One region of the Pseudogracilibacillus amylolyticus genome, then DNA from elsewhere that is predicted to be linked to it. Evidence: riboswitches for the same ligand, from Rfam matches in the RefSeq annotation. Region 1 holds a riboswitch; the other holds the start of a gene.
What was found. Region 1 has a riboswitch for thiamine pyrophosphate ahead of tenI (thiazole tautomerase TenI). Riboswitches for the same ligand answer to the same signal wherever they lie in the genome.

Region 1 (6,314 bases):
TGGATCAATTATTTCGACTGATACTTGCTCTTTTTCTAAAATTTGTGCCGCTTCCAAAGATCGTTCAACCATGATTCCGGTAGCTACGATCGTCAAGTCATCTCCACTCTTTTTTATATCTGCTTTTCCAAGGGGAATCGTGTACGGTGAAATCGGAACTTCGGCTTTCTTTTTATACAATAATTTATGTTCATAAAAAATGACCGGATTAGGATCCTCTATTGCCGAGATAAGTAACCCTTTCGCATCGTAAGCTGAAGATGGCTGGATCACTTTAAGCCCGGGTATATGTGTCAGCCATGCTTCTAAGCTTTGGGAATGTTGAGCTGCAGCACCCGTTCCAGAACCACTTGGTGTACGGACAACGAGTGGAACACTTCCCCTTCCGCCATACATATAACGAATTTTTGCAGCTTGGTTGACAATTTGGTCTAGTGCTAATGTCAAAAAGTCTGAGAACTGAATGTCTACGACTGGTCGCATTCCTGTTAATGCTGCCCCAACTGCAACACCAGTAATACCGAGTTCACTAATTGGTGTATCTCGGACGCGCTCCTCACCAAACTCCTCTAATAGACCTTTTGTAACTCCAAAAGCTCCCCCATACTCTCCAATGTCCTCACCTAGTAAAAACACTTTTTTATCTTGTCTCATTATCTGTGCTAATGCTTCCCTGACTGCTTCCAGATAGGTTAACTCACGCATCCAATCATCCCCTTAAGCATGAGCTCATACTTTTTATGCATAAACGTCTGTAAAAAGCTCTTCCATACTTGGTTCTTTACTTTCTAAAGCAAAAATAGTTGCATCCTCTACTTCTTTTTGAATGTCTTGTTTAATTTTTAACATATCCTTTTCTACTATTTCACAAGTTTGAATAAGAATCTGTTCAAATCGCATAATGGGATCTTTTTTTCTCCGCTCCTTCACTTCTTCAGCTGAACGATAAAGTTGTTTATCGCTTTTTGAGTGTCCGCTAAATCGATATGTTTTCGCTTCAATAAGTGTCGGTCCTTCCCTATTTCTGGCTCGTTGCATCGCTTTTTCTGCTTCTTTCATTACATCTAAAAGATTATTGCCATCGATTGTTACACCAGGAAAACCATATGCTTCAGCTCGTATCGACAAATCATTAATATTGGTCATTTTTTTAATCGGACTGGACATCCCGTATTCATTATTTTCACAAACAAAAACAACCGGCAGTTTCCAGATAGATGCAAGATTTAAAGCTTCATGAAAACTTCCCTCGTTTGTGGCGCCGTCTCCAAAAAAACAAACGGTTACCTCATTCTTCCCCTCTAACTGTGCTGTTAGTGCAGAGCCAACAGCAATCGGAATACTGCCACCGACAATTCCGTTAGAGCCCAAATTACCAGCCTCCACATCGGAAATATGCATCGATCCGCCTTTCCCCTTACAGTAGCCAGTTTCTTTTCCGAATATTTCTGCCATCATTTTATTTATATCTGCGCCCATGGCAATGGAATGTCCATGGCCTCGATGGGTACTTGTAATTTTATCGCCTGCTTGTAACATAGAACAAACCCCAACCGCTGTAGCTTCTTGCCCAATACAAAGGTGTGTTGTACCATGAAACAGTCCTTTTTTCATATTCCGTTCCACTTCTTTTTCAAAATAACGAATGCGAATCATTTGTTTATATAATTCAATAAAATTCCGAGCGCCTGCTATGGATTGCACAATTTCACATCCCTTAGTTAACTCAAATAACGATGATACAATGTCTTTGCTTTTTCAACATCATTCGTTCCGTGAACTAGTGCTCTTCCGTCTTCAAAAACAACCATTCTTTCATCGTCGATTGTAAAAGATAAAAGAAAAGCATTCGCTTCCACTTTTCCGCCTGTTTTTTCCAACTGTTGAGCTAGTTGCTTCAAATTACGTTGCTGCACTTTTGGCGGTCTAATTTGCACAGATGACCGTCCACATAAAACAGCAGTTTTTGTCTGCTCATCAAATTGTAAAAATGGGTATGTAGCTTCCTCACCACAAGAGGCACAATCCACTTTCTTCATTGATGAAACATTCATTTGGACAATTTGATTTGTCCAAACATCAAAAGAAATTATTTTTTTTCTTAAAGCATCATAATTATCGGTCAATATTTTTAACGCTTCCGTCGTTTGGTGCACAACAACTTGACTTGCGGCTGGGTGGATAATACCTGCAGTATCACAAGTCGGTCCGCCAACGGGGACTGTTTCCATTAGACAATGAAGGCATGGTGTTTCATTTGGAATGATCGTAAAACTCATTCCATAACTCCCTACACAAGAGCCATAAATCCACGGTATTTGATGTTTTTGTGAAATATCATTTACCATCATCCGAATATCAAAATTATCGGTTGCATCTAAAATTAAGTCTACGCCTTCTACGAGTTCTTCTAATTCAATCGGTGTTACGTCCATAATTCTTGCATCTATTTCAACCTCTGAATTAATCGCCTGCAACCTTTCTTTTGCAGCCACTGCTTTTGGTGTACGATTTTTTGCGTCTTCCTCCGTATACAATTGTTGTCTTTGTAAATTACTCCATTCGATATAATCACGGTCAACAATGGTTAGTTTTCCAATTCCCGCTCTTGTTAGCATTTCAGAACTTTGGGTACCAAGTGTCCCGATCCCTACTATTAACACATGCTTTTTTGCTAATTTTTGCTGCCCCTCTTCCCCAATAGGAGAAAACAAAATTTGTCTAGAGTAACGGTCCATCATTATAAGCTAATCCCTTCTAAAGGGCTGCTTGCTGTCGCCGTTCTTTTCATCGGAATTCTACCAGCTTCATGGCCCAGCTTCCCTGCCTCTATTGCTAACTTCATCGCTTTTGCCATTTTAACCGGATCTTTTGCCCCGGAAACAGCTGTATTTAACAGCACTGCATCCGCCCCTAACTCCATTGCATAAACAGCATCTTTCGGGGAACCTATCCCAGCATCAACAATAACGGGAATAGCAGCTTGTTCAATAATGAAACTCAAATTTAATGGATTAATGATCCCTTGCCCAGAACCAATTGGTGAGGCGCCCGGCATCACAGCGTGTACTCCTAACTCTTCCAACCTTCTAGCAAGTACAACATCATCTGATGTATAGGTTAAAACGGTAAACCCTTCATTTAAAAGTTGTTCTGACGCCTTCAATGTTTCAACAGGATCAGGCAGCAATGTTTTATCACAGCCGATAATTTCAACCTTTACCATATGACAAATCCCCGAAGCTTGTGCTAATTTCGCAATTCTAACCGCTTCTTCCGCAGTTTTTGCTCCGGCGGTATTTGGTAAAAATTTATATTTATCTAAATCTATCTTTTCTAAAAAATTTGGTTGACTAGGCTCAAAAATATTCATCCTTCTTACTGCAAATGTTAACACTTCTGTCTCTGATGCAAGTACCGCTTCTTTTTGTATATCAAAATCTGAAAATTTACCTGTTCCAAGAAATAATCTTGATGTAAACTCGTAATCTCCTATTTTTAACATCTTTTTTCCCTCCATTTATTTTTTATATACATCTGGCAAAATCAACCTCCACCAACAAACTGAACAAATTCAATTTTATCTCCATCATTTATTTTAGTGGTTTCATGTTCCCCATTTTGTAAAATAACATTGTTATGCTCGACAATAATGACAGGAGTACTAAAATCAAAATGATTAATTAATTCTGAAATCGTTTTGATCGTTCCAGGTATTTCTACTACGGAACCATTGATATGTAATTTCATTCATTTCACCTCATTTCAGCTAATTTCTCCCGATATTTAACGGCAGCAATTGTACAATTTTCTGCAAGCAATATCCCTGACAAAACTGCAACGCCGCTTGCTCCCTCTTGTAAAACAGTAGAGAGATTATTTGGTGTAATCCCGCCTATCGCGATGACAGGAATTTTGACACGGCTAGTAATTTTGTTTAAACCTTTTAGTCCACGTGGAGCTAGTCCGATTTTTGAATTTGTCTCAAAAATATGACCATAAATTAAATAATCCGCTCCTTGCTCTTCCTTCTCTAACGCTTCCTCTACACTATGGACAGAACAACCTATTTGTAAAGAAGGGAAGTACTTTTTAACATCACGCACATCTAGGCTGTGAGACGTTAGCTGTACCCCACCTGCACGCCCTATTACGGCAATATCAACTCGATCATTAATAATAATTTTTTTAGGGTCTATTCCAGCCGCAATAAGTTTCTTTATAACAGTAATGTGATCCTTGGCAGTCCAATTCCTCTCACGTATATGAATAAAGTCTATCTTTGCATGAACTGCTTTAACCTTTTTTACAAATTCATCAGTTGATTGTTTTCCAGTTGAAATTATATGTAAGCCCTTCATTTGACCTCCTTTAATTCCTAACTAACTTATAATTTAGAAAACTTGGCATTGGCCAAGCCTTTAATGGCGGGTGCCTTAGTTGCACTTATGCAGTAGGAAAGTTTTATACTTTCCTATCCGCCAAAAAAACCACTTTTCTGAATATGTACAGGAAAGTGGTTTGCTAATAGCAAGTCTAAAATAGCAATACATCACTTCCCTTCGCTAGTTTTAACTAGATCAGGTTATAAGAATCCCGAAGTCACACTTCGATCTCAGCTTGTTTCACAAGCACTCCTAGTAATAAAAATATCTATGAGTCACTTCAAACAGTTGATATAACAATGTTTAAAGATGACTATTTATTATTCAACCCCAAATGATACGCTTTCACTAAAGGCACGGACTGTTTTTTGTTAGATTTTTTGGAACGAATGGGCATACACTCGATAAATCATTTCAAGTGTATTACCTAATCAGTCGACCATATCAGCAAGTGATATAAGTTGATCAAGATTGTCGCATGTATATGTCTCAAACCATGTGAACTTATTTCTTGATGTTAATACTATCTATTATATAAGATATTGTAAAGCTAATTTAAAAAATTTTCAATATAGGTAGGAAATATTTTAAGATGTGCCAAGTATTAGGTGTTACGAAAAGTGGTTTTATCATTGGCGTAAGCGTTCGAAAAAAGTCAAAAAAAGAAAAGAAAGAAGCGCTTACTAGAAGTAAAACGTGTTTATGTTGAATCTAAGCGAAGTTTCGGCAGTTTTGATAAACACCCATCAAAAAATGATTTTCTATGATCTCAAACGTTGACTTATCAATGTTTTTATTCTGAAAACGTAAATATAGTGACCTGAAATAAATAAAACAGTTAAATAGTTGATTTGCGAGATTACCATAGGTATGTTTATAAGTCCGTTTTATTCATTCAATAACTTCTCGATGAAATCCTCTCTAAGCTCATCTTCCTTTTTGATTGGCATTCGATTACCGTTCAAGATCACGAAATTTCTTCTTTCTTGGCGGTTGAGAATCTCCACTATACTTTACATCTTTTTTCACATCATTTGGGATGTCTAAGCCAATGAAGTATTTTTCTTTTGACCGCTTATTTACAAACTCTAATAGCATATCTACTCGATTACGAAAAGCTAAACAAATCTGATCCCTTCTATTATCATCAATGAACAAAGAATCCGTTGTTATATCATAAAATTCACTTTCCATATCGCGCAAAGAAGATGGTTCAAACCAATCAAAAGATTGAACTAATTTTATTTGATCCTCATGATTATTTTTGAAAGGTTTACAATTCACTTTTTGATTAACACCAATTAATGATAATGGTTTAGAGTGCCATAAAGAAGTTCCACTATCAAAAATAGGACTAGCGCCAATGAACTCTAATGTTTCAGCATGTCTAATGACTCCAAAATTATTTTGATGTCTATCTTCATTTACTATAAGATAATCCAATACAATCATTCTATCAAGAAAATCTACCATGTTAGGAATACCTAATCGCTCACAACAGTTTAAATAATGTTGGTAAACAGAAACATGATTTTGCTTTTTTTCTGTTTGCATAACATACCATGCACTAATTAATTCTGTATCAGGATTTATAAAATTTTCACATATACTATATGGATAATTTTCTTGAACCATCAATGTATAAGGTATGTGCTGTATACCTAATCGCTCACAAATTTTACTTGCGAACACTTCATTATATGGCTCTTGTTGCGTTGCACCACTACCACCTTTAATCAAGACACGTTTACCATCAATAATTTTCCATTTCTTTTTTAGCCACCCATCAGACGTATTATCAGGTGACAATAAATTAATATTTTCTTCTTTATATTCCATATCAAAAAGAAGATTTCCTACATCTTCTGAAAAGGTATGATGAAAAAAGTTAATGTCATCCCATTTTAAATTAGAGTTATCAGGGCAAAT
Region 2 (6,340 bases), on a different contig from region 1:
TAATAGTTGATCGCTTGCGGGGGCAAGATTCACGAGTCCCTTTTTCGTTTAATTTCATATTTTCCTTTCAGACTGCACATAGTAAATGTGAAATGAAACAAGGAGGTTTCTTAGATGTCTGAGGAAAATAAAAATCGTAATAAGGATAAAGGGAAGCAAAGAAATATTGCAAAAAAATACGATACAAGTCCGAAACATGATGTGGAGGCTGCGGAAGAAAGTGAATTTGTCAATATTCACGGCAAGAAAAATAAGCGAAAACGTCGTTAAGGAAAAAATAAGCTGTATAGTTTCAGCTTATTTTTCTTTTTTCGCTATCATTTTCAATTTTCTCAGTCAATTCTTTCTTCCAATCTAAGAAGGAATAGCTGAGTAATAACGACTCATCACGAGGGCGCTCAAATGGTACGTGAATGATTTCCTTTATTTCAGCAGGACTCGTAGAAAGGATAACGATTTTGTCCGATAAAAACAATGCTTCTTCAATATCATGCGTAATAAAAAAGATCGACTGTTCATATGCTTCCCATGTTTCTAGCAGCCACTTTTGCATGTCGAAGCGGGTAAAAGCATCCAGTGCAGAGAACGGCTCATCTAAACACATAATTGTCTGTGGACTTAATAGAGCACGGATAAATGCAACACGCTGCTTCATCCCACCGGAAAGTTGGTGTGGATAGGCGTGGATCATATCACCTAAGTTTGCTTTTTCAAGCAAGTTTTTCGCAAGTTCTACATCGGTTTGTCCCGATAATTCTTGTCCTAAAACGGCGTTATCGATTACTGTGCGCCATGGAAACAGGGAAGGTTGCTGTGGCATATAACTGATATATCCTGATTGATTAGTAATAACTTTTTCATCAAGGAAAATTTCACCCTCATCAGGAGTAAGTAAGCCACCGATCAAATTAAATAACGTACTTTTCCCACTACCTGAAGGGCCGAGCAATGAAACAAATTCTCCTTTTTCGATCTCCAGCGAAATATTTTGCAAAACTTTTTTAGAACCAAATGACTTACTAATATTTTTTATGGTAAGTTTCATTACTCGATTTCCTCTCTGTTCCATTTGATAATAAGGCGTTCCATCAAAAGTACTAGTGCGAAAAAACTTAAGCTAAGCATCATTGTGAAAATAATCGCGACAAACACACGCGGTGTCCGGTACGAGGAGGAGGCAAGTGTCATAAAAACGCCAATCCCTTTTTGAGCACCGAGCCATTCTGCTACAACTCCAGTTAAAATGCTATACGTCGCAGAAATTTTTATCCCTGAGAATATAGACGGCAACGCATGAGGAAATTCCAGTTTCATAAATAACTGTCGTTTTGATGCACCCATCATTTTCATATAATGCAAAAGTTCTCGATCTGTCTGCCCCAACCCACTTAAAGTAGCGACAGCAATTGGAAAAAATGATGTCATCGCGATAATGATTATTTTCGGTGTGTCCCCTAGACCGAACCAAATTAATAATAATGGAGCTAAAACGATAATCGGAATATTTTGCGATAAAATTAAAAACGGATAAATCGTTTTGCGTAATCTGTTGGAATGGTGAAGAAGAGTAGCTACACCAAGTCCAATCGTTGTCCCTAGGGAAAAGCCGATCATAACCAGCTTCACGGTAGAAACCATATGCGGAAAAAAAGCAGGAAGGGCTTCCCGCATTTCCAATATAATAACGGAAGGAGCGGGAAGTACCCAAGTTTCTATTTGAAAAACCCTAGTAGAAAATTCCCATATGGCAATAAAAATTACCATTGCAACAGCAGGTCGCCAGCTTTTTAAAAGAAATTTATTTTTCATAAGCAGATTCTCCGATTACTTAATAAATTCATTCGTAAATGCCTCAGTTGCATCAATCTCTTTTTCGATTATGCCGTTTTCAAACATAAATTTTGCAAAAACTTCCCAACGACCGCTATCTTGAATTCCCCATTTTTCCGCGTCATCCTGATAACGAGGAGATAACCATTCCTGGCTTCGTTTTACAAGTTCCGGATCTAAATCTGGTTCAGCTGCAATTAAAATTTCTGCTGCTTCAACAGGCTTTTCAATTGCAAATTCATACCCTCTTAATGTTGCTTCCACGAATGCTTGCACCGTTTCTGGGTCTTCATCGATCAATTTTTCACTTGTTACAATTACAGGTGAATACGTATCAAGTTCATCTGCATAATCAGTCTTTTGAATGAAGTTGAGCTCAACATCCCTTATTTCCGCTTCAATTCCTGTCCACGCATAGAAGATGCTAACAAAGTCAATATCTTTTTGTGTTGCAATGAAAAAGTCAGAATTACCAAGTTGCACAATATCTACATCTTTTTTATCTGCTCCGTCACGTGACATGACAAGATCAATCATTGATTCTTCCAGTAAGGAACCGTAAGCACCATATACATTTCCAGCAAAATCTTTCGGAGATTCGATGCCTTTGTCAATTGGAGAAGCGTATCCACTTGTGTCATGCTGGATGATTGCTGCAATGGATACAACAGGTAAATCCTGTGCACGTGCTTGCGTTACTTCGGTTTGGAAACTAATACCGAACTCTCCTTTGTTCGTTGCTACCAATTGTTCTGCACTCACTTCACCTGGAAGTAAAACTTCTACATCTAGTCCAAGTTCTTCATAAAATCCTTTTTCCTTTGCAACATAAATTCCGGTATGATTCGTATTTGGTGTCCAATCAAGGAAAAGGGAAACTTTTTTACCTCCTATGTCTGATTTTACTTGTTCATTTTGTTTTTCCGTTTTTTCACTGCTACAAGCAACAAGAATAAAACTCAGTAATGCAATTAACATCGTCGTTACAAAACGTTTCATTAAAGATCCTCCTGGAAAAATAAATTAAGAAGTATAGCGACTGTCTTTCATACACTTGCGCTATTCCGGTTCGAATTAGCTCAATGAATGTTTTTTATTCGACAGCCATGTTTCTTTTGTGTAGGACATTTCCCAGAAGTGGAGCTCGTATTCTTTTGCAAGGACAAATTGTTCTTTCACTTTTTCTTTTTCATCTTCACTCATATCTTCCACGAGCGTATTAAGCAAATCAATCATTTCATTGGTCGAATTTTGGAATCTGTCACCAGCATACATATTAATCCAGTTTCGATAAATTTCTGGTTCCGGATTTGCGTTCTCATTCTTTTTCCCAATGTCTGCATAGAGCCAGTAACATGGCAACATCGCCGCTACAGAGTGTGCTAAGCTACCAGTCATTGTCGCCCGATACAAATGCGATGTGTACGCATATGCAGTTGGAGCTGGTTTGAAATTTTTAATATCTTTGTCTGTAATATTTAAAATTTCTGCATGCTCATTATGTACCGTTAGCTCAGCTTCAGCTGTATAACGGGCTTTATCTGCAAGTTTTGCTGTAAGTTGAAAATCATCTGCTTGGCTTGCAGCGATAGCGTGCACTTTACCGTAATGTTTTAAGTAATAAATATCTTGTAAAATATAAAACTTAAAAGTCTCAAACGGTAAATCTCCCTTCACAATCCCTTGGACAAAAGGGTGGTTTAAACTTTGCTCCCAACTTTCCTTCGTTGCTTCTTTCAATTGATCTGTAAACTTCATAAAAAAATCCTCCTCTAATCTTTTTTTTCTAAAAGACTAGTAGAAGGAAGCTACTCTCAAAATTAATGCACTAAAAAATAGCGCAATTATTTTGCGAATTCTACTTCCCTCCGCTGGTCTTAACCAGATCAGGTTCTAAGGGTGCTAAATTTACATTTATCTCAGCCATACCGGCGCCCCTAGTAGAAAAATAATTATTAATTTGAAACTAATGCTATCAGAGATTTCGGATAAGTCAAGTTCCTTACCATGTTTCTTATCAGTCTCGAAATGCTCGTTCATTTAGAGAAGTGGTTTTATTAGTAAAAGACAGTGGGCTTTCCCGTTCGGAAGATCTATAATAATTAGCAAAAATGGTATACTCTAATTAATAAATAGCAAAGGGGGAACTTGTTTGGAAGTAAAGGTAAAACGAAAAACAGGATTCATGGGTGCGGCAATGAAAATTTCTTTACTAGTTGATGGTGAACTGGTAAAAAAATTAGAAAATAGTGAGGAATATTTGATTCAGACAGACAAAAACAGTATTAAACTTAGGGCGAAACAGGGTTTTAGTGCTAGTAAGGAATTCGAAGTTAATCAAAATGCAAGGATTGAGATTAAAACGAATCCGATATTCTTATGGCTTTGGTTTGTCGGCTTCATATCACTTTTTGTTGCGGGAATTAGTGAGGTCAGAGAACTTAAGTTTATTTTTGCGGCTATAGGGATATTAGTCATGATTTTTAGTTTAATTTATACAGCAAAATCTTCCTTTATTTTTAAAGTAATGGCTGGAACCAATGAGCAATAGTTCCAGCTATTTTTGCTGTATTTGAATTGCTTTTTTTGCTAATTGATCGGCATGAAAATTTTGTTTGCCTGGAATCCATTTAATAAAAAAGTGTGGAAAATGATTTGCTTTTTCCATAATCTCATCTAATAATTGCTTGAAAATCGGATTTTTGGCAAACCTTTTTTCAATCGCTGTGACAACTATTTGCGAATCTGATTGAAAGGATAAAATTTCATCGGGGAATTTTTCCAGACAAATTTCTAATGCTTTATTTACAGCATGGAATTCTGCTTCATGGTTGGACATTTCTTTAAGAGGAATCGAATATTCGTATTGTTTTCCATAAGCTTTGATATAAACTCCTGCACCGCTGATCCCAGGGTTTCCGTTTGATGCTCCATCTGTATATACCTCGATCATAAAAACGCTCCTTTAAAACTTCTATCTCTACCATAGTATAAAAATTATATTTTACCAAATACTAAGAGATAAAAAGAGGTGTTTGGTATTTTATGGAACAATTAAAGGCGTTTGTCATAAAATTTATTGGTGTTGGGGTTATTACGTTTTCAATATTTGGTATATTTTTTAATGCTACAATTGGACGCCTGCTTTTGATGACGTTAGTGGTGGCGGGAATTATTTATATTGGCGATCTGTTTATTTTACCAAGGATCAATAAAGCAGTGGCAGCAGTTGCGGATTTTGCTGCGTATTTCGTTCTTTATTTAGTTTTAGGAAACTTGGTTGTGGAAGGAACGGCTTCCATTTTATTACCGGCATTTGCTGCAGCATATATTGCAGCAGCTGCTGAGGCTGTTTTCCATATTTATATGATGGATAGAGTTCATGAACCAGATCGTCCAGCACCCATTCCTACAAGGTTTCAGACTGAAATCGCGGATGAATCGGATGTAGAAGCGGCGACAAAAATTGAACAGGAACGGAAGGAAAAATAAATATTTCATTAAACTTTTAAGCGTGGATGAATCCATGCTTGTTTTTTTTAGATAAATGAGTATTTTTCCTTTAAGTGATGATATAATTATTTTTATAAATTGGATTTTTAATGTAGAGTCACCTACAAAGATGCCGAGTGGTCAGACCATCATGCAGAGTCGCTCGAAAAGATGCGTAGTGGCTAAAAAAGATGCTTAGTGGCTCGAAAAGATGCGTAGTCACTCAAAAAAATGCTTAGTGGCGTGCACCTTATGCATAATGTCGCATTAATTTGTCATGATTAAGGAGAGAAAATCGAATGTCCGCATTTAACTTTGAAATTATCGAAACCGTCGCCGTATTATCTGAAGGATCGAAGGGTTGGAAGAAAGAATTAAATTTGGTTAGTTGGAACGGTAGGGAGCCAAAATACGATATTCGTGATTGGTCAGAAGATCATACGAAAATGGGAAAAGGTATTACGTTTAGCTTAGATGAATTAGGAAAATTAAAAGAAGCATTACATAATGTAAAAGAACTGGATTAATCATAATAAGAAAAGTAACCACAACCAACATGCGGTTACTTTTTCATTTCTTAAACTGAAAAATAGCGATCTATTTTATTTGCTGGAAGTAAATTTCCAATATAGAACGATCCAAAAATACCGTATTTTGCACTTACTTCATCAAAACGGGTATCGTAAATTAGTTTTTTAAATTGAAGTGGATCATCACAGAATAAGGTGACTCCCCATTCATAGTCGTCGAGTCCAATTGATCCAGTGATAATCCGTTTTATTTCTTCCGTAAATGGTTTGGCTGTTTTAATATGGTCGAACATCATTTTGCCGCGTGCTTCTTTTTCTAATGTAAACCAGTTATTTGTTTCTCCACGTAATTTACTCATCGGATAAAAGCAGACATATTCTGAATCTGGAATCGTCGGATATAGTTTTTTCAACATTTCCGGATTTTTATAAGGATCGATTTCAGGTTTAGTATAAGAACTTTTTTCAATAATCGATACAAAGGAATA

Region 2: linked by a shared signal. The riboswitch ahead of tenA (thiaminase II) and the one ahead of tenI (thiazole tautomerase TenI) in region 1 are both predicted to bind thiamine pyrophosphate.

Annotation. Positions count from the first base shown of each region.
Region 1 covers NZ_JBPPZG010000197.1:361-6,674, reverse strand. The annotation lists gene ACPYKA_RS16985 (alpha-ketoacid dehydrogenase subunit beta) at 1-705, opposite strand, end outside; gene ACPYKA_RS16980 (thiamine pyrophosphate-dependent dehydrogenase E1 component subunit alpha) at 739-1,656, opposite strand; gene ACPYKA_RS16975 (thiazole biosynthesis adenylyltransferase ThiF) at 1,722-2,741, opposite strand; gene ACPYKA_RS16970 (thiazole synthase) at 2,741-3,505, opposite strand; gene thiS (sulfur carrier protein ThiS) at 3,547-3,750, opposite strand; gene tenI (thiazole tautomerase TenI) at 3,756-4,361, opposite strand; TPP riboswitch at 4,541-4,649, opposite strand; partial or broken gene ACPYKA_RS16955 (IS3 family transposase) at 4,975-5,116, shown strand; gene ACPYKA_RS16950 (HipA domain-containing protein) at 5,340-6,314, opposite strand, start outside.
Region 2 covers NZ_JBPPZG010000079.1:1,708-8,047, forward strand. The annotation lists gene ACPYKA_RS10350 (hypothetical protein) at 115-270, shown strand; gene ACPYKA_RS10355 (ABC transporter ATP-binding protein) at 293-1,045, opposite strand; gene ACPYKA_RS10360 (ABC transporter permease) at 1,045-1,809, opposite strand; gene ACPYKA_RS10365 (ABC transporter substrate-binding protein) at 1,825-2,829, opposite strand; gene tenA (thiaminase II) at 2,905-3,588, opposite strand; TPP riboswitch at 3,677-3,779, opposite strand; gene ACPYKA_RS10375 (hypothetical protein) at 3,983-4,381, shown strand; gene ACPYKA_RS10380 (ribonuclease HI family protein) at 4,388-4,783, opposite strand; gene ACPYKA_RS10385 (DUF2512 family protein) at 4,876-5,322, shown strand; gene ACPYKA_RS10390 (YdbC family protein) at 5,622-5,849, shown strand; gene hemQ (hydrogen peroxide-dependent heme synthase) at 5,900-6,340, opposite strand, start outside.